Regions from separate parts of the Sanguibacter sp. Z41_6 genome, predicted to be linked through region 1. Evidence: predicted binding sites of a transcription regulator. Region 1 holds the regulator's gene; each other region holds the start of a gene.

Region 1 (6,695 bases):
GCGGCATGGTCAACGCCGAGGTGCTCGCGCAGCGGTTCAGCGCTGGTGGTGGATACCTCACGACGGCGGAGCGCGCCGCGAAGGACCGCGCGTGGACCTTCGCTCACCTCGTCGTCGACGAAGCGCAGGAGCTCTCCGCGATGGCGTGGCGGATGCTGCTGCGCCGGTGCCCCACACGGTCCATGACGATCGTGGGAGACGTGGCCCAGACGTCGTCGCCCGCCGGTGCCCGGTCGTGGTCAGCCATGCTCACCCCGCTCCTGCGGGACTCCTGGCGCCTGGCCGAGCTCACCGTCAACTACCGCACACCGCAGACCATCGCGTCCGCCGCTCGTGCGATGGCGCTCGAGGCAGGGCTCCCTGTCTCCCCCCTCACCTCGGCCCGCGAGGTGCCGGACGCGCTCGTCGTGCGGACCGTCCCCGCCGCCGAGGTCGTACCGGTGGCAACCCGCGAGGCCCAGGACGCCGTCGCGCGTCTGCACCGCGCGGGCCAGGGCGGGACGGTCGCCGTCATCGCACCCGCACCGCTCGTCGCGACGACGCGGGACTCCGTCGGCGCAGCCCTGGCGTCGGACGAGGCGTCCGCAGCCATGGTCTCCGTCCTCAGCCCGAGAGAAGCAAAGGGCCTGGAGTTCGACGTGGTCGTCCTCGTCGAACCCGCGCAGGTGCTCGCTGGCCCCGGCGGCGCCTCAGACCTCTACGTCGCCATGACCCGCCCGACGCAGGCTCTGCGCATCGTGCACGCCGAGCAGCTCCCCCCGGGCATGCGCGAACAGGGCACGCCGATGTCCGAGTGACAAGACCCGTTTGGCTGGCGGCGCAGGAGAGAGGAGCATGACTACGTGCTCAAAGCCCTGCTCCTGGAAAACGTCCACCCGCTCTCCGTCAAGATCCTCGCGGACCACGGCATCGATGTCGAGGTCCGGTCCGGGGCGCTTGACGAGGACGAGCTGATCGAAGCGCTCGCGGGCGTCCACATCCTCGGCATCCGCTCCAAGACGCAGGTGACCGAGCGGGTCATCGCCGCGTCGAGCGAGCTGTTGACGATCGGTGCATTCTGCATCGGGACCAACCAGATCGACCTGCGCGCCGCTGCGAGCCACGGGGTCGCCGTGTTCAACGCACCCTTCTCGAACACGCGGTCCGTCGTCGAGATCGCACTGGCCGAGATCATCTCCCTCACGCGTCGCCTCACGGAGCGGGACAAGGCCCTGCACGACGGCGTCTGGGACAAGTCCGCCGAGGGCTCCCACGAGGTGCGAGGTCGCACGCTGGGCATCGTCGGGTACGGGAACATCGGCACCCAGCTCTCCGTGCTCGCTGAGAACCTCGGCATGTCCGTGGTGTTCTTCGACACCTCTGAGAAGCTCGCGCTCGGCAACGCGCGCCGGCTGGACACCCTCGAGGAGCTCCTCGCCGTCGCGGACATCGTCACGCTCCACGTCGACGGCCGCAGCGGCAACGCCGGCCTCTTCGGTGCCGCGCAGCTCCAGCAGATGAAGCGAGGGGCGGTCTTCCTCAACCTCTCCCGCGGCTTCGTCGTCGACACCGCCGCGCTCCGCGAGGCCATCGTCTCGGGGCACCTCGCGGGTGCCGCGATCGACGTGTTCCCGCACGAGCCGAAGAAGCGGGGTGACGCATTCGAGTCCGAGCTCCGCGGGCTGCCGAACGTCATCCTCACGCCGCACATCGGCGGTTCGACCCTTGAGGCGCAGGAAGCCATCGGGGTGTTCGTCGCGAACAAGATCCGTGACTACGTCCGCACCGGCACGACGACGCTCAGCGTGAACATGCCCAACCTCGCGCTGGAGAACTCCACGGGGGTCGCCCGCGTTGCCCACCTGCACCGCAACACCCCTGGCGTGCTGGCCGCGGTGAACAAGACGTTGGCCGAGCACGGCACGAACATCGAAGGCCAGCTGCTGGCTACCCGCGGGGAGATCGGCTACGTCGTCACGGACGTCGGGTCGACGCTCGAGGCAGCGGTGATCGAGGCGCTGCGGGGCATGGACCAGACGATCAAGCTCCGCGTCCTCACCGAGGCGCGCGCCTGAACGGCCCCGGACACGACGAAGGGCCCGAACCGTTGACCACGGTACGGGCCCTTCGTCGTCGCGGGCGCGCAGTAACAGGAGGCACCGCCACGGCCTGTGACGGTGAGCGGGACTCAGCCCGACTTGCGTCGGAACGTGCGCTGCACGGGTCCGGTGGTCTCAGAGGAGTGCACCGACCCGGTGTTCGACGAGCCCTCGCTCGTTCTGTGGCGCGCTGCGTTCTTGCGCTCCAGCGCCTCCTTGAACTTCGCCTTCGTGTCCGCGCTGACCGCCGCGGTGTCCTTGTCCTCGCTGTCGTGCGTCATGAGGCCTCCTCTTCGTCGTCGTGCCGGTCGCTGCCTGGGCCGTCGTTGTCCGCCGCTGCGGCCTGCTCGTGCTCAGCACGGAGCAGGTTGATCGCTGCCTCGAAGTCCTCGAGGGAATCAAACCCCTGGTACACGCTCGCGAAGCGCAGATACGCGACCTCGTCGAGCTCGCGCAGCGGGCCGAGGATCGTCAGGCCGATCTCGTAGGCGTCGAGCTCGGCGCTTCCCGTCGCGCGGACCGACTCCTCGACGCGTTGTGCGAGCAGCGCGAGGTCATCCTCGCTCACCGGCCTCCCCTGGCACGCCTTCCGTACACCGTTGACAACCTTCTCGCGGCTGAACGGCTCGGTGACTCCGGATCGCTTGACGACGGAGAGGCTCGCGGTCTCCAGGGTGGTGAAACGTCGGCTGCACTCAGGGCACTGGCGACGTCGCCGGATCGAGGCGCCGTCGTCGGAGGTGCGGGAGTCGACCACACGAGAGTCCGGGTGACGGCAGAACGGGCAGTGCACGGGCGCCTCCTGAGCATCGACTGCGAGCGTCGATCGACCCGCTGTCCGGTGCCACCCTACGCGGGACCCGGCCGCCCGCGCACGTGCTTACCCTCAGCGCACGGGCAGGAGGATCTGCTCGCCCACCTGCAAGGCAGCGCTGCTGCGCCCGTTGAGGGTGATGATGTCGGCGACGACATCACGCACGTCCTCCCCCGGCAGCGCGACCGAGGAGGCGAGTGCCCACACCGTCTCGCCCTGGGCGATCGTGTACGGCACCACCTCGACGGGATCCCCCGGTCCGCCTGCGAGCGCGCGCCCGCCGAGGAGCACGCCCCCGAGCACGAGCATCACCGCGAGCATCCACAGGACGACACGTCCGCGGCGCGTGAGGACGAGGTCGGGTTCCCGGATCGTGCGGGCGCTCGTCGGACGGGCCGCCAGGGCCCCGGTTGCGCTCGTGCTGTGCGCCATGATCGCTCCTTCCAGTTCGCGGGTCGGCGTCAGCCGGACCCCGCGATCGAACACATGTTCGTAGAACAAGTGTACGAACGACGCCCCAGATGGCAAGGGGTCGGGCCCAACACGCTCGAACATGTGTTTGAAACGTGGGCGGCACAGCCCTAGGCTGAGGCAGAACCGTCGAGACGCACTCGACCACGACCCACTGACACCGGGCGCGGACAGGTGGCCACCAGGCGCGCGACGGGCGCGGACGACGACCGGAGGACCCTCGTGGTGACGAACATCAGCAAGGCCGCGGCGCAGAGCGTCGCTCCCGGCCAGGGAGCTGCGTCGAGCGAGCCGGCCGACGGGCTCAGTGCGCGCCAGCGGCGGGTGCTCGAGACGATCCGGTCGTCGCTCGACGCCCGCGGCTATGCCCCGAGCATGCGGGAGATCGGTGACGCCGTCGGCCTCAACAGTCCCTCGAGCGTCAAGCACCAGCTCACGGCACTTGAACGCAAGGGATACCTGCGACGCGACCCCAACCGCCCACGGGCGATGGAGCTCGTCCTTCCCGCAGGCGACGACCCGGCCGCCCGGCAGCAGGAGAGCTGGGAGGAGGGCGGGAGCGAGGGCGAGCTCGATGCCCGTCCCGCTGCCACGTACGTCCCCCTCGTCGGCCGGATCGCCGCCGGTGGCCCGGTGCTCGCCGAGCAGGTCGTCGAGGACGTGTTCGCACTCCCCCGACAGCTCGTCGGCGACGGTGACCTCTTCCTCCTGCGGGTCAGCGGGGAGTCGATGATCGACGCGGCCATCTGTGACGGGGACTGGGTGGTCGTGCGACGTCAGCCGGTCGCGGAGAACGGACAGATCGTCGCTGCGATGATCGACGGCGAGGCGACGGTCAAGACGTTCAAGCGCAGCGACGGCCATGTGTGGCTCATGCCGCACAACCCGGCGTTCAGTCCGATCCCCGGAGACGAGTCGACGATCCTCGGCCGCGTCGTGTCGGTCCTTCGCAGCCTCTGACCGCCGAAGCCCCCGGCGCGCATCGCGCGCAGCCAGTACGCACACCGCCCCGCGACCCCTTCCGGGGCCGCGGGGCGGTGTGCGTACGCGCGCGCGTGGTGGGTCAGAACCCGAACCGTCGAGCGACCTGCGTGAGCGCGGCGGCCGAGCGCTGCAGGCCCCGGATCTCGGTCGGGGACAGCGGCACGGCGAGTCGTTCCGTGCAGCCTGCGCGTCCCACGACGGACGGCACGGACAGGCAGATGTCGCTGATGCCGTAGTAGTCGTCCAGCAGGGTCGAGACGGGCAGGATCCGATGCTCGTCCTGGAGGATCGCCTCGATGATCCGCGAGCCCGCGAGGGCCACCGCATAGTTCGTCGCGCCCTTGCCCTCGATGATCCGGTAGGCCGAGTGCACCACCTCGTGGGCGATGGACTCGCGCACCTCCTGGGTGAGCGGCCCGCCCCCGCCGACACCGTTCCAGTCGAGGAGCGGAACCCCGCCGATGGATGCAGAGCTCCACAGCGGGATCTCGCTGTCGCCGTGCTCCCCGGCCATGTACGCGTGGACGTTCTGCACGGCCACCCCGCAGTGCGCGGCCACGAGGTAGCGCAACCGGGAGGAGTCGAGCACCGTGCCCGAGCCGAAGAGCTGGGTCGGGGGGAGCCCGGAGATCTTCAGGGCCGCGTACGTGACGATGTCCACCGGGTTGGTGACCATGACGTAGATGGCGTCCGGAGCGACCGCCTGCAGCTGCGGGAGGATCTTCGACACGAGGCCGATCGTGGCCTCGGCGAGGTCGATCCGGGTCTGGCCCGGCTTCTGCTTGGCGCCGGCCGTCACCATGATGACGTCCGCGCCCTCGCAGACCGAGATGTCGTCAGAGCCGAGCACCTCGGCCATCGGCATGAACTGGATGCCGTGCGCGAGGTCGAGCGCTTCGGCCTCGACCTTCGCCTTGTTGATGTCATAGAGCGCGACGGTTCGCGCGGAGCCCCGCATGAGAGCGGCGTAGGCCATCGTCGAACCGACCGCGCCAGCCCCCACGACCGCCACCTTCGTCGTCTTGCGACGGGCCGAGGCGGGTATCGGGCCGGTCTCGCCGATCTCGGGCGATTCTTCGTCGGTCATTCTTCCTCCACGCGATCCTGGTCACTGGGGCGGGCCGGAGAGACCCTTCACGTCAGGGTAGGCCAGCGAGTCGGCTCAGCGCCGCTTCGGCGACCGCCCGGTCGGTGGTCCGCCAGAAGTCAGGAAGGGTCCGGACGAGGAACGGCCCGTACCGGGCGGTCGCGAGGCGCGGGTCGAGGACCGCGACGACCCCCCGGTCCGACGTCGTCCGCACGAGCCGGCCAGCCCCTTGTGCGAGCAGCAACGCCGCATGGGAGGCCGAGACCTGCATGAAGCCGTTGCCGCCGTGCGACTCGACGTAGCGTGCACGGGCGGCCTTGACGGGGTCGTCCGGACGGGGGAACGGGATCCTGTCGATGAGGACGAGCTGGCAGGCGGAACCGGGCACGTCGACGCCCTGCCACAAGGAGAGCGTGCCGAACAAGCAGGTGGCGTCGTCCTCGGCGAACTGCCGGACGAGCGTCGGGAGCTGGTCGTCCCCCTGGCACAGGATCGGCACGTCGAGACGCTCGCGGAGCAGCTCGGCAGCGCGCTCCGCGGCACGCCGCGACGAGAAGAGACCGAGCGTGCGCCCCCCTGCCGCGGTGATGAGGGCAGCCATCTCGTCGATCTGAGCATCGGTCGTGGCCTGCTGGCCCGGCACCGGGAGCTTGCTCGCGATGTAGAGGATGCCCTGCCGCGGGTAGTCGAACGGGCTCCCGACGTCCGTTCCCCGCCAGCGTGGCGCGGGCGCAGCGCTGGCCTCACCCGGCACGGCGGACGACGGCTCGAGGCCCACCGAACGGGCGATGGGGTCGAAGGAGTCCCCCAGCGCGAGCGTCGCGGACGTGAGCACCCCGACCTTCTCGTCCCACAGGCCGGTGCGCATGAGGCCGGACACGCCCAGCGGTGCCGCATGGAGCTTGGACATGCCCGCGCCGAACCCGCCTTCGCCCGCGCGCGAGCACCACAGCACGTCGAACTCCGAGGACTCGCCCGTCATCCGCTCCGCGATCTCGAAGACGACGAGCATGCTCGAGGACGCCATCTTCAGACCGCTGCTCGCAGCTCCGCCGTCCCCGCTCGTGGGCGTGTCGGGCTTGAGCTCGCTCATGACCGCGCGCGCCGCGTCGCGCACCGCCGCGACCGCGGCGTGCGCCGCTTCCGGGAGGCCGTCAGGGAAGCGCTCTGCCGGGAGGGAGGCGAGGACCGCGCCGAGCTGGGCGGACGCGGCGTCCAGGTCGGTGGTGAGGACGCCGCCGTGGCGCCGCGCCTGCCGCGC
Region 2 (6,695 bases), on a different contig from region 1:
GATCCTCGACGCCGACAAGGAGGGATTCTTGCGGTCCGCGACATCGCTCATCCAGACGATCGGTCGCGCGGCGCGCAACGTCTCGGGCGAGGTCCACATGTACGCGGACAAGATCACGGCCGCCATGGCGATGGCCCTCGAGGAGACCGATCGGCGTCGTGAGAAGCAGGTCGCCTACAACCTGCTGCACGGGGTCGATCCGCAACCGCTCCGCAAGAAGATCAGCGACGTCACCGACATGCTCGCCCGGGAGGACATCGACACGGCCGAGCTCCTCAGGGGCGGCTATCGCAACGCAGGCAAGGGCAAGGCCCCGGTACCTGGGGGCGGCAAGGCGGGAGCGACGACGGCGAACCGGCTCGCGGGCGTTGCTGCAGGGGAGCTCGTCGACCTCATCCAGGAGCTCAGCGACCAGATGCACGCGGCTGCGGCGGAGCTGCAGTTCGAGCTCGCAGCCCGCCTTCGTGACGAGATCTCCGGATTGAAGAAGGAGCTACGGCAGATGCAGTCCGCGACAGCCTGACCCGTCCTGCGCGTCAGGCCGTCGCCGACTCATTCCGCCCAGGGGCCGAACACCACGGTCCATTCGGCGACGGCGCGGCTGGCGACGAGTCCTTCGACGTGGAACGGGTCGGAGTCGAGCAACGTCTCGACCGCGTCCGTCGAGTCCGCCCGCACGACGAGCAGAGCGCCCTGCATCTCGCCCACGCTCACCGGTCCCGACGCGAGCAGGATCCCGGCGGCGAACAAGCCACCCAGGAAGCCACGGTGCGCGGGTCGGTGGACGTCGCGCACGTCCGCGCGGTCGTCGTAGACGTAGGTCACTGCGTAGATCGTCATGGCGCCATTGAAGCACCGGTCGGCCCCGACAGGTGCGCCGTGACCGCCATGTTCGCCACGCACGGCACCTAGCCGGGGGCGAGCCGTCCCACGAGCGCGTGCGCCGCAGCGGTCACCACTGCCCGGTCATACGTCACGACGAACTCGAACTGACGCTCACCGTCCGGTCCCTCGTCGCCCAGATCCTTCGCGATGAGAGCGGCTGCGTGGTGCGCCCCGAGGACGACGACCGTCCACTCGTCTGCCAGCGGGTCGCCTTCCTCGAGTGCCGTTCCCCGGACGCCGACAGCCGGCGCCTTGGGCATGTCGACGGCCAACGCACCCACGAAGGGAAGAGTCTCCGCCAGGTTCTCGTACCGGCGCGCCGTGCCCGGGGTGAAGAACGAGCCGTGCTGGAACGCCGCGAGAAGCAGCGGGGGGATGCGCGACTGGATGGCCATCATCTCGAGCGTCCGAGAGATCGGCAGGAGAAGGCTCTTGGGCGCGAGCCGCAGCCGACGGAAGTTCCGGACGAGGTCGTACGGTGTGCCGCACAGACTCACGCCGATGGGGCGCGGAGCGAACCGGCCGGGACGGGACGCGGTCGCACTGAACTTCCTGCCCCCGTGGCTCCACAGCCAGCCCTGACCGAGCGTGGCCCCGAGGACGAGTGCGCGCCGGAGGTCCTCCTGCGTCTCGACACCTTCCGCGACGACCTCGGCGCCTGACTCCTCGGCGTACCCGCGGACGGCCTCCGCCACGCTGATCGTGCTGATGTCGTCGACGCTGCGGAGCAGCCCCAGGTCAAGCTTGACGACCTCGGGACGCAGCAGGGGGATGAACGCGAGAGAGGCCGGTTCCAGGCCCACGTCGTCGAGCGCGATCGCACACCCGGCAGCCCGGAGACGCTCGGCACCGTGCAAGATCGCGGCCACGTCCGCCGCCAGCGCCCGCTCGGTGATCTCGACGACCACCTGGACGTGCGCGGGCCGGGTCGCGAGGGCGTCGAGCACGACGTCGAGCCGTTGCGTGAGCGTCGTGGGCTCGACGTTGACGAACAGGGTCATGGGCCGACCCAGGGACAGGCGCGCGGCGTCCGCGATCGAGGTGCGCAGGGAGTACGCCTCGAGCTCAGCGAGACGTCCCGTGCGGCGAGCAGCCTCGATGAGGACGAGCGGCGACGCCCACGGCGAGCCGACCGGGCCACGCAGCAGCGCCTCGTGCGCGTATGCGGAGCCGGTCTCCAGGTCGATGAACGGCTGGTAGACGCAGTGCAGCCGGCGGTCAGCGATGAGCGCATCGAGCGGGACCTCCACGGGCGCCGCCTCGCGCACCTCCGCGTCCTGCACGGGGTGATCGACGACCATCGTTCCTGCGCCGCCGGCGCTGTTCTCTGATTCCACGTGCGTCATATCGACAGACGACGGCGCCCCATGAGGATCGCCGTCGACCAACGTCGCTGCCGGGGTGTGACGCGGGCCGCTCACCATCCGCGTTCCTCCCACGACGGGAGGGCCGGTCGCTCGGCGCCCAGCGTCGTGTCGGGCCCGTGACCGGGGTACACCCAGGTGTCGTCGCCGTACCGGTCGAACACCCGCGTCGTGACGTCGCCGAGCAGCTGCGCGAACCGCGTGGCCTCGCCGCCGGTGTTGCCCACGCCACCGGGGAACAGCGAGTCGCCGGTGAAGAGGTGGGTCCGACCGGGCACCCCTTCCGCGAGCCTCTCCCCGCCTGCATCGCTGGACGGCGGGCCGTCGGGGGACAGGGACGGCTCCGTGTAGGCGAGGGCGATCGAGCCGGGGGTGTGCCCGCGCAGCGCGACCACCTCGAGCTCGACCTCGCCGAGCGCGATACGGTCCCCGGCGCGCAACCGCTTGACGACGGGCACCCCGAGGGCGTCCGCGTCGTCCGCGCCCGCGGCGGTCACGGCCCCGGTGACGGCGACCATGTCACCGAGGGCGCCGTGATGATCGGCGTGCCGGTGCGTGGTGACGATGAGGTCGAGACGCGCCGACCCGGACCCTTCACGGACGAGCGCGAGCAGCCGGTCCGGGTCTGCGGCCGCGTCGATGAGCAGCTGGTGACCTGTGCGCCGGCACGTCAGGAGGTAGGCGTTGTTGTCCATCTGGCCGACGCTGGCCTTACGGACGACGAGCTCGGGGAGCACCCGGACGTCGCTCTCCAGCCCGGCGCGCACGACGCCGGTGTAGGGGACGGGTGCATCGTGGGGTGGGGTCGGCATAGTCGATTGTGCGCGCAGGCCGGGGATCCGGCACCTGGGTCGACAGCCGTGTGGGGGAGCGCACGTTCGAACACGCGTGCGCATGTCGGACGTTCCCCCTACGATCGACGGGTGAGTGACCGTCTCGTCGTCCAAGGTGCCCGTGAGCACAACCTCCGAAACGTCGACCTGGATCTGCCGAGGGACAAGCTCATCGTGTTCACCGGCCTGTCGGGGTCCGGGAAGTCGTCGTTGGCGTTCGACACCATCTTCGCCGAGGGGCAACGGCGATACGTCGAGTCGCTGTCGGCCTATGCCCGGCAGTTCCTCGGGCAGATGGACAAACCTGATGTCGACTTCATCGAGGGGCTCTCGCCCGCGGTGTCGATCGACCAGAAGTCGACGAACCGCAACCCGAGGTCGACGGTCGGGACCATCACGGAGGTGTACGACTACCTCCGGCTGCTCTTCGCGCGCGCCGGCACCCAGTACTGCCCGCAGTGCGGCGAGCGGGTCACGGCACAGACCCCGCAGCAGATCGTCGACCGCCTCCTCGAGCTGCCGGAGGGGACCCGGTACCAGGTCCTCGCGCCCGTCGTCCGCGGACGCAAGGGCGAGTACGCGGACCTCTTCAAGGACCTTCAGGCGAAAGGCTTCGCGCGGGCCCGGGTCGACGGTGACGTCGTCCAGCTCACCGACCCGCCCGTCCTCGAGAAGAAGCTCAAGCACACGATCGAGGTCGTCGTCGACCGTCTCGTCTCCCGCGAGGGGGTGCAGCGGCGCCTCACGGACTCGATCGAGACCGCGCTGGGGCTCGCCGGCGGTCTCGTCGTCGTCGAGCTGGTCGACGCACCGGCCGACGACCCGCAGCGCGAGCGTCGGTTCTCGGAGCACCGGGCCTGCCCCAACGACCACGCCCTCGCGCTCGAGGAGATCGAGCCGCGCACGTTCTCCTTCAACGCGCCCTACGGGGCATGCCCCGAGTGCACCGGCATCGGTGTGCGGCTCGAGGTCGACCCCGAGCTCATCGTCCCCGACGAGGACAAGACGCTCGCCGAGGGTGCCGTCGCCCCCTGGGCCCAGATCTCGTCCGAGTACTTCGTCCGGGTGCTGAGCTCCCTCGCCAAGGACCTCGGGTTCTCCATGGACGTCCCCTGGCGCGCGTTGCCGGAGCGGGCCCGCAACGCGGTCCTGCACGGACAGGACCACGAGGTCCAGGTGAAGTACCGCAACCGGTGGGGGCGAGAGCGCCAGTACTCGACCGGGTTCGAGGGCGCGATCACCTTTCTCAAGCGCCGCCACGCCGAGACGGAGTCCGACTGGTCGAAGGAGAAGTACGAGGCCTACATGCGGGAGGTGCCGTGCCCCGTCTGTGACGGGACGCGACTCAAGCCCGAGGTCCTCGCCGTGCGCGTCGGCGGGAAGTCCATCGCCGAGGTGTGCGCGATGCCGCTCCGCGAGTGCCGCGACTTCCTCGATGCCCTCGAGCTCGGCGTGCGCGAGCGCGCGATCGCGACCCAGGTGCTCAAGGAGATCCAGGACCGCCTGGGCTTCCTGCTCGACGTCGGGCTGGACTACCTGTCGCTCATGCGGGCAGCAGGCACGCTCTCGGGCGGCGAAGCGCAGCGGATCCGGCTCGCCACGCAGATCGGCTCCGGGCTCGTCGGCGTGCTGTACGTGCTGGACGAGCCGAGCATCGGCCTGCACCAGCGGGACAACCGTCGCCTGATCGAGACCCTCACCCGCCTGCGGGACCTCGGGAACACGCTCATCGTCGTCGAGCACGACGAAGACACCATCCGACAGGCGGACTGGATCGTCGACATCGGGCCGGGCGCCGGCGAGCACGGCGGACGCGTCGTGCACTCGGGTGACTACGCGGGGCTGCTCGAGGCGCCCGAGTCGGTGACGGGGGCGTACCTCGCCGGCCGGCGCTCGATCCCCATGCCTACCCAGCGTCGGCCCATCGACCCGTCACGCAAGCTCACGGTCGTCGGTGCCAAGGAGCACAACCTCAGCGGCATCGACGTGTCGTTCCCTCTCGGGGTGCTGCTGGCCGTCACCGGGGTGTCGGGGTCCGGCAAGTCCACGCTCGTGAACTCGATCCTCTACACGGTCCTCGCGAACGAGCTCAACGGTGCCCGCCAGGTCGCGGGCCGGCACAAGCGGGTCACCGGTCTTGAGCATCTCGACAAGGTGATCCACGTCGACCAGGGCCCTATCGGCCGCACCCCGCGGTCCAACCCGGCGACGTACACGGGAGTCTGGGACCACGTGCGCCGGCTGTTCGCCGAGACGGCAGAGGCGAAGGTCCGCGGGTACACGCCGGGACGCTTCTCCTTCAACGTCAAGGGTGGACGGTGCGAGGCCTGCTCGGGTGACGGCACGATCAAGATCGAGATGAACTTCCTGCCGGACGTCTACGTCCCCTGCGAGGTGTGCCACGGTGCTCGGTACAACCGGGAGACGCTCGAGGTGCACTTCAAGGGCAAGACGGTGGCGGACGTCCTCGACATGCCCATCGAGGAGGCAGCCGAGTTCTTCGCGGCGGTGCCCGGGATCGCCCGGCACCTGCGAACGCTCGTCGACGTCGGGCTCGGGTACGTCCGTCTCGGGCAGCCGGCTCCGACGCTCTCCGGTGGTGAGGCGCAGCGGGTGAAGCTCGCCAGCGAGCTGCAGAAGCGTTCGACAGGACGCAGCATCTACGTGCTCGACGAGCCCACGACCGGACTCCACTTCGAAGACATCCGCAAGCTGCTCGCCGTGCTCCAGTCGCTCGTGGACAAGGGGAACTCTGTGCTCGTCATCGAGCACAACCTCGACGTCATCAAGAATGCCGACTGGGTCATCGACATGGGTCCGGAGGGGGGCTCCGGGGGCGGCCTGGTCGTCGCCCAGGGCACGCCCGAGAAGGTCGCGGCCGTCCCGGAGAGCCACACTGGTCGGTTCCTCGCGGAGGTGCTGGCGCCGCACCCGCCCGTCCCGGTCGGGAAGCTCGTTCCCCCGGCGGTGGCGAGCAAGCCGGCGGCGAAGGCGAAGGCCCCACGGAAGCGCGCGAAGCTCACCTCATGATGGTCAGGTGACGCTCGCGGGCACGAGAGGGCTCACGCGGACGGGGAAGTTCACCGAGCGCGCGAGGAAGCAGTGGTCGTGGGCGCGCTGGTGGAGGTCGAGCAGCAGGGCGGTCGCATCTGCCGGGCTCACGTCCGCGAGGACGACGCGCGGTCGGAGCTCGACCTCGGTGAACTGTCCGGCACCCGCGGTGTCCACCCGCATGGTCCCCACCGGCGTGTCCGCGTACTCGGTGACGACGACGTCGTGCTGAGCGGCCATGTGCAGGAACCACAGCATGTGGCACTGGGCGAGCGACGCGACGAAGAGCTCCTCCGGGTTGGGACGGTGCGGATCGCCGCGGAACGCCGGATCCGAGCTCGCGAGGATCGGGGGTTTCCCCTCGATCGACACGGTGTGGTCGCGTGAGTACGCCAGGTAGCTCGAGGTGCCGGTCGCGCCGGCTCCGGTCCAGGTGATCGTGGCGGTGTACGAGTGAAAGGCTCCCATCGGCACACGGTAGCCGGATCGCCGCGAATGTGACACCAGTCACGTTCCGCTCTCCTCGTCCACGGTGACCGCGGACGAGCGGGACCTGCTCCCG
Region 3 (6,695 bases), on a different contig from region 1:
TGGAGATCCGCGGGACCTCGGTGTCGTCGACCGTGGCGACCGCCTCCGCCGCAGGCTCCTGGCTCGTGGAGGAGACGCCGTCCACGGTGAACTCCGAGCCGCCCCGGAAGTCGATCCCGAGGTTGAAGCCCCGCGTGAGGAGGATGAGGAGGCTCGCGACGACGAGCACGCCGGAGACGATGTAGAACTTCCGGCGCTGGCCCACGATGTCGTAGGACGTGCGGCCGGTGTAGAGGTTGTTGCCCCACTGGGCGAATCCCACGGCCATCAGAGGTCCCCGTCCTTGCGCTCGTCCGCGTCGTCGACTGCTGGTTGCTCGCCCGATCCCTGCTCGGCGGCGAGGCTCTGCTCCTCGCGCAGGCGCGCGGCACGTCGCTCGGCGATGGTCATCTGCCGTCCATCGCTGCTCGCCGGCCCCCCGGACGTGACGAGCACCTTCGGCTCAGCCGCGGTGGTGGGTGCCTTGGTGGCGTCCTTCGACAGGGCGCTGCTCGCCACCCGGCCCCGGCCCGCGTACCGCAACCCGGGCACACCGAGCCGGCGCGGGTCCAGCCCGGAGGCCGGGTGACCGTTGCTGAAGAACTTCGTCTTCGCGAGGAGCTTCATCAGGGGGTGCGTGAAGAGGAACACGACGAGGATGTCGATGAGCGTCGTGAGGCCGAGGGTGAACGCGAACCCGCGGACCCCGCCGACGGCGAGGAAGTACAGCACGACCGCCGCGAGGAAGTTCACCGCGTCGGACGCGAGGATGGTTCGGCGCGCACGTTCCCAGCCGACGTCGACGGCAGACGCCAGCGACCGACCGTCCCGCAGCTCGTCGCGGATGCGTTCGAAGTAGACGATGAACGAGTCGGCGGTGATGCCGATGGCCACGATGAGCCCGGCGACGCCGGGCAACGACAGCCGGTACCCCTGTGTCCAGGACAGCACCGTGATGAGTCCGTAGGTGATGAGTCCGGCGACGAGCAGCGACGCGACGGTCACGAGACCGAGCGCGCGGTACTGGAAGAGCGAGTACACGACGACGAGGAGCAGGCCGATGACGCCGGCGATGAGGCCCTTCTCGAGCTGCTCGCTACCGAGCGTCGCTGAGATCTGGGCCTCGCTCTGCACCTCGAAGGTCAGCGGGAGCGCGCCGAAGTTCAGCTGGTTGGCGAGCTGGGTGGCGCTCTCCCGGTCGAAGGACCCCGTGATCTCGGCCCTCCCGTCGGAGATCACCACGCTGGAGTTGGGCGCGGAGATGACGAGGTTGTCGAGCACCATGGCGAACATGCCAGGGGCGGACGTGGGGGCCGCCGGGTTCCACATGTCGCTGCTCGGCAGGGTCGCCAGACGCGCGGTGGTCTCCGCGAACTTCTTGGTGCCCTCGGAGTTGAACTCGATGTTCACGGCCCACTCGTTGAGCGTCGCGCCCTGCTGGTTCGTCCGCAGGCCCGAGCTCGCGCTGGCGATCTCGGTGCCCGCGATCTCCATCGGGCCGAGGATGTACTTGGCCGAGCCGTCGACGGCGCACACGACCACCGGCTTGCTCGGGCTCGAGTCCCCACCGCCGACGAGGTTCTCGGGAGCCGTGCAGTCGAGGGCGTCGAACTCCGCGAGGAGCTCGGGGGTGACCTGAGCGATGTCGCTCGGGTTCGTCACCGCGGGCTCCGGAGTGGCGAACGGGTCGACCGTGGTCTCCTCCGACGGCTCCGCGGTGGGGTCCGCGCCCGCCGCGGTCTCGTCGGTCGGCACCGCGTCGTCGCCCGCGGCGACGTCCGGTGCCGGGTCGGTCACGCCGTCGCCGGCTGCCTCACCCTCCGTGGCCGCGTCGTCCGCACCCTCAGGGGTCTCCACGGCGGCGGGTCCGCCGAAGTACAGCACCGGGCGGAACTGCATCTGCGCAGACTCCCGCACGAGGTCGAGCGTCTCCTCGGACGGCGTCCCGGGGAGGGCGACGACGATGTTGCTGCCGCCCTGGCTCGTGATCTCCGCCTCGGCGACACCCGACGAGTCCACCCGCTGGCGGATGATCGCGATCGCCTGGTTGACGTCCTCGGTCGTCACCTCCTCGTTGTTCTCGGTGACGGGACGCAGGATGATCTGCGTGCCGCCCTCGAGGTCGAGCGCGAGCTTCGGGGCCCAGGACGCCTTCGTCTCCGGGTTGCTGATGAAGGTCCCGGCGAAGATCGAGCCGAAGAGGGCGAGGAGGATGAGCGCGAGTCCGATGAGCGGGCGGCTCGGTCGGGACTTCTTGCGGCTGGTGGTGGCCAACGGAGTGTCTTCTCTCATGCGCGCCGGCAGACACGGTTGCGTCTGCCTGTGGGGCGTCGGACGGGACGAGCGTCCCGGTGGTCTACGAGGCGGCGTCGTCCCGCTTCGGCTTCTCGATGAGCCCCGAGATGTCGTCCGGGACGTTGAACGCCTGCTTGTTCTCGATGTCGACCTTCGCGGGCGTGGCAGCGTCGCCCTCCGCGGTGGATGTGGCATCGATATCCGTCGATGGTGCGTCGACCTGCTTCGCGATCGCGGCGCGGAGCCAGCGGGAGGTGTTCCCCGGGGTCGTCTCGAGCGTGATCTCGTCGTCGGCGACAGCGACCACCGTCCCGAGGTAGCCCGAGGCGGTCATGACGTTGTCACCGGGCTTGAGGTTGTCACGGAACGACAGCGCGGCCTGCTGCTTCTTGCGGGAGCTGCGCGACATGAGGAACATGGCGCCGACAGCGATGACGAGGATGAGGATCATGGGGTCCATGACGGGGAATCACGTCCTGTTCTGCTCAGGGGAACTCATGGAGTCTAGGCGCAGGCACGCCCAAGACACTAACGCCCCAGGTACCCCAAAAGTGCCCGCCCGTGCCCACCGGTCCGGGGCGGGCCGTCACGAGAACAGCATCGGGTCCGAGGCGGGCGGGACGAGTCCGAGGTGCTGCCAGGCCGCCGGGGTCGCGACGCGGCCGCGGGGCGTGCGTCCGACGAGCCCTTCGCGGACGAGGTAGGGCTCGGCCACGGTCTCCACCGTCTCCGGTTCCTCGCCCACGGTCACGGCGAGGGTCGTCAGGCCGACGGGGCCACCTCCGAACCGGGTGCACAGCGCTGTGAGGACCGCGCGGTCCAAGCGGTCGAGACCGAGCGAGTCGACCTCGTAGACGTCGAGGGCCGCATGAGCAGCGCGGAGGTCGAGCGAGCCGTCGCCCCGGACCTGCGCCCAGTCGCGCACGCGTCGGAGCAGCCGGTTCGCGATCCGTGGCGTGCCCCGCGATCGCGAGGCGATCTCGCTCGCGGCCTCGGCCTGGAGCGGCGCGCCGAGGAGCCCGGCCGAGCGGGTGAGCACCCGCTCGAGCTCCTCGGCCGAGTAGAAGTCGAGGTGCCCGGTGAACCCGAAGCGGTCACGCAGCGGCGCGGGCAGCAGCCCGGCGCGCGTCGTCGCGCCCACCACGGTGAAGCGCGGGAGGCTCAGCGGTATCGCGCTGGCGCCGGCCCCCTTGCCGACGACGACGTCCACGCGGAAGTCCTCCATAGCGACATAGAGGAGCTCTTCCGCGGGCCGGGCAAGCCGGTGGATCTCGTCGATGAAGAGCACCTCGCCCTCGTCGAGCGACGACAGGACGGCGGCAAGGTCCCCGGCGTGCTGGATCGCGGGGCCGGAGGTGACGCGCAGCGACGCGCCGAGCTCGGCCGCGATGATCATCGCGAGGGTCGTCTTGCCCAGCCCTGGCGGTCCGGAGAGCAGGACGTGGTCGGGCGCGGCGCCGCGCCCGAGCGCAGCCTGCAGCACGAGGGAGAGCTGGTCACGCACGACGCGTTGTCCGACGAACTCGTCGAGGGTGCGTGGACGGAGCGCGGCCTCGGCTGCACGCTCGAGCTCGTCCGCCCCCGCGCCGGTCGTGCGTGCGGGCGTGAGGTCGAGGCCGAGGGCGTCGAGCTGGGCGTCGACGTCCGCGTCATCCACGGGAGCCGCCCAGCACCTTGAGGGCGGAGCGCAGCACCGTGGGCACCTCGGCCGCAGCCACCTCGGTGCTCCCGGCGTCCGAGAGCACGACGGCGATCGCGTCCTGTGCCACCTTTGCGGACCAGCCCAGGCCGACGAGCGCCTCGACCACCTGCTCCGTGTGGTCCCCTGCAGGCGCCGCACCTGCGTGGCCGTGTGCCGCCCCGGCGTCGCCGGCAGGTGCACCGAGCTTCCCGCCGAGCTCGAGGATGAGTCGCTGCGCACCCTTCTGCCCGATGCCGGGGACGCGCGTGAGGGCTTTGACGTCCTCCGCGGCCACCGCGCGCCTCAGGGCGTCCGGGGTGAGCACGGCGAGCAGGGCGAGGGCGAGCCGCGGGCCGACCCCGCTGACGGTCTGCGTCGTCTCGAAGATCGACCGCTCGTCGTCGTCGGCGAACCCGAACAGCGTGAGGGAGTCCTCCCGCACGACGAGGCTCGTGGCGAGCGTCACCGGGTTCCCGGTGCGCAGACCCGCGAGGGTGGCCGGGGTCGCATGCACGAGGTAGCCGATCCCGTTCACCTGGACGACCGCACTGTCCAGACGCACGGACTGCACGGTTCCGCTGAGTGACGAGATCACGCTGGTTCCACCTCTGACTCCATCGAGCGACGCGGTCGCGTCCCACCGGTACCGGCCCCGCAGGTGCGGAGCGTGCGAACACGTGTACTAATCGCTCACCGTACCAACCCTCAGCGGGTGCCCTTCGCCCGACGCGCCGCCTGCTCCGCGGACGCCCAGGCGCGCTGCGCAGGCGTGAGCTCGGACCGCTCGACGGAGTCGAGCAGGGCCGCGGGCCTCCACAGCTGGCAGATCGCCAGTGCCAGAGCGTCGGCGGCATCCGCCGGCCGAGGGATCTCGGCGAGCCCGAGGATGCTCGCGACCATCCGTTGCACCTGGGCCTTCTCGGCCCGCCCGTTGCCGCTCACGGCGGCCTTGACCTCGCTCGGGGTGTGCATCGCGACGGGTATCCCACGCCGCGCGGCCGCGAGCATCGTCAGCCCGGCCACCTGGGCCGTGCCCATGACGGTGGAGACGTTGTGCTGGGCGAACACCCGCTCCACCGCCACGACGTCCGGGCGGTGGCGGTCCAGCCAGGCCTCGACGACCTCGGCGATCGTGAGCAGCCGGCGATCGACGGACAGGTCCGGCGACGACGTCGCGACCCCGACGGCGACGAGCGCCGCCCGGCGCCCGGGCACGGAGTCGACGACGCCGATCCCGCACCGGGTGAGACCGGGGTCCACGCCAAGTACCCGCACTCCCCCGCCCTCCGGTCGTGCCCGTCGAACCGGACCGTTCAGTCGTTCTCGAGCTCGGCCATGACCTCGTCCGACGCGTCGAAGTTCGAGTAGACGTTCTGCACGTCGTCCGAGTCCTCGAGCGCATCGATGAGTCGCAGGACCTTGCGTGCTCCGTCGGCGTCCACCTCGACCTGCATCGACGGGTGGAACACGACGTCAGCGGAGTCGTACTCGATGCCCGCTTCCTGCAGGGAGGTCCGCACGGCCACGAGGTCCGAGGGCTCCGAGAGGACCTCGAACGACTCTCCGAAGTCGTTGACCTCCTCGCCACCGGCCTCGAGCACCGCTTCCATCACCGCATCCTCGTCGGTGCCCTCCTTGGGCACGATGACGACGCCCTTGCGGGAGAACAGGTACGCGACCGAGCCCGGGTCGGCCATCTGGCCACCGTTGCGGGAGAACGCCGTGCGCACCTCAGCAGCTGCGCGGTTGCGGTTGTCGGTCAGGCACTCGACGAGCAGGGCGATGCCGCCGGACGCATACCCCTCGTAGAGGATCGTCTGGTAGTCGGCCCCACCGGCCTCCTGACCCGAGCCACGCTTGACGGCGCGGTCGATGTTGTCGTTGGGGACGGAGGTCTTCTTCGCCTTCTGGATGGCGTCGAAGAGCGTGGGGTTACCGGCGACGTCTCCGCCACCGGTGCGCGCCGCCACCTCGATGTTCTTGATGAGCTTCGCGAAGAGCTTGCCGCGACGAGCGTCGACGACGGCCTTCTTGTGCTTGGTGGTGGCCCATTTGGAGTGACCTGACATGCGTTAGTACTCCTTGCGAACGATCGATACGAACATCTCGTGGACCCGGGCGTCGCCCGTGATCTCCGGATGAAATGAGGTTGCCAGCACAGAGCCCTGTCGAACCGCGACAATCCTACCGGCGGCGGGGCCGCCCTGGATGGTCGCGAGGGCCTCGGCCTTCTCGCCGACCTCCTCCACCCACGGTGCACGGATGAACGCCGCGTGGAAAGGAGGACCGTCGATGCCGTCGACCTCGAGGTCGGTCTCGAACGAGTCCACCTGCCGACCGAAGGCGTTGCGCCGGACGGTGATGTCGAGACCACCGACGGTCTGCTGGTCGTTCGTGCCGTCGAGCACGCGGTCAGCCAGGAGGATCATGCCTGCGCACGAGCCGTACACCGGCAGTCCGTCTGTGATGGCTGTGCGCAGCGGTTCGTAGAGGTCGAAGATGCGCAGCAGCTTGTCGATCGTCGTGGACTCGCCGCCGGGCAGCACGAGACCGTCGATCGCCGCGAGCTCCGCGGGCCGCCGCACGCCCGTCGTCCGGGCACCTGCGGACTCGAGGGCCGCGCGGTGCTCGCGGACGTCTCCCTGCAGGGCCAGGACACCGATGAGAGGATTCACGAGGAGACATCGTACGCGTGGGGGACATCGCGTCCGCACGCCGTGGGTCCGACCTCGCTAGGGTG

What was found. Region 1 encodes LexA, which represses DNA repair genes until DNA is damaged. Its sites were predicted from a motif close to TCGAACANNTGTTCGA; they were not measured.
Region 2: uvrA (excinuclease ABC subunit UvrA) is a predicted target of LexA. The motif match lies at 3,128-3,143, and genes of this name have one in related genera.
Region 3: ruvA (Holliday junction branch migration protein RuvA) is a predicted target of LexA. The motif match lies at 4,625-4,640, and genes of this name have one in related genera.

Annotation. Positions count from the first base shown of each region.
Region 1 is NZ_JCAQIF010000003.1:70,929-77,623, forward strand. Features, by position in the region: gene AC54T1_RS07920 (HelD family protein) at 1-797, shown strand, start outside; gene serA (phosphoglycerate dehydrogenase) at 843-2,054, shown strand; gene AC54T1_RS07930 (DUF5302 domain-containing protein) at 2,168-2,359, opposite strand; gene nrdR (transcriptional regulator NrdR) at 2,356-2,871, opposite strand; gene AC54T1_RS07940 (LysM peptidoglycan-binding domain-containing protein) at 2,965-3,324, opposite strand; gene lexA (transcriptional repressor LexA) at 3,598-4,323, shown strand; gene AC54T1_RS07950 (L-lactate dehydrogenase) at 4,427-5,434, opposite strand; gene AC54T1_RS07955 (ATP-dependent DNA helicase) at 5,487-6,695, opposite strand, start outside.
Region 2 is NZ_JCAQIF010000006.1:27,011-33,705, reverse strand. Features, by position in the region: gene uvrB (excinuclease ABC subunit UvrB) at 1-523, shown strand, start outside; gene AC54T1_RS12795 (YciI family protein) at 553-840, opposite strand; gene AC54T1_RS12790 (sensor domain-containing phosphodiesterase) at 909-2,222, opposite strand; gene AC54T1_RS12785 (MBL fold metallo-hydrolase) at 2,303-3,061, opposite strand; gene uvrA (excinuclease ABC subunit UvrA) at 3,173-6,112, shown strand; gene AC54T1_RS12775 (OsmC family protein) at 6,116-6,601, opposite strand.
Region 3 is NZ_JCAQIF010000002.1:360,437-367,131, reverse strand. Features, by position in the region: gene secF (protein translocase subunit SecF) at 1-268, opposite strand, end outside; gene secD (protein translocase subunit SecD) at 268-2,271, opposite strand; gene yajC (preprotein translocase subunit YajC) at 2,336-2,734, opposite strand; gene ruvB (Holliday junction branch migration DNA helicase RuvB) at 2,861-3,931, opposite strand; gene ruvA (Holliday junction branch migration protein RuvA) at 3,924-4,550, opposite strand; gene ruvC (crossover junction endodeoxyribonuclease RuvC) at 4,661-5,230, opposite strand; gene AC54T1_RS06625 (YebC/PmpR family DNA-binding transcriptional regulator) at 5,269-6,024, opposite strand; gene pdxT (pyridoxal 5'-phosphate synthase glutaminase subunit PdxT) at 6,028-6,630, opposite strand.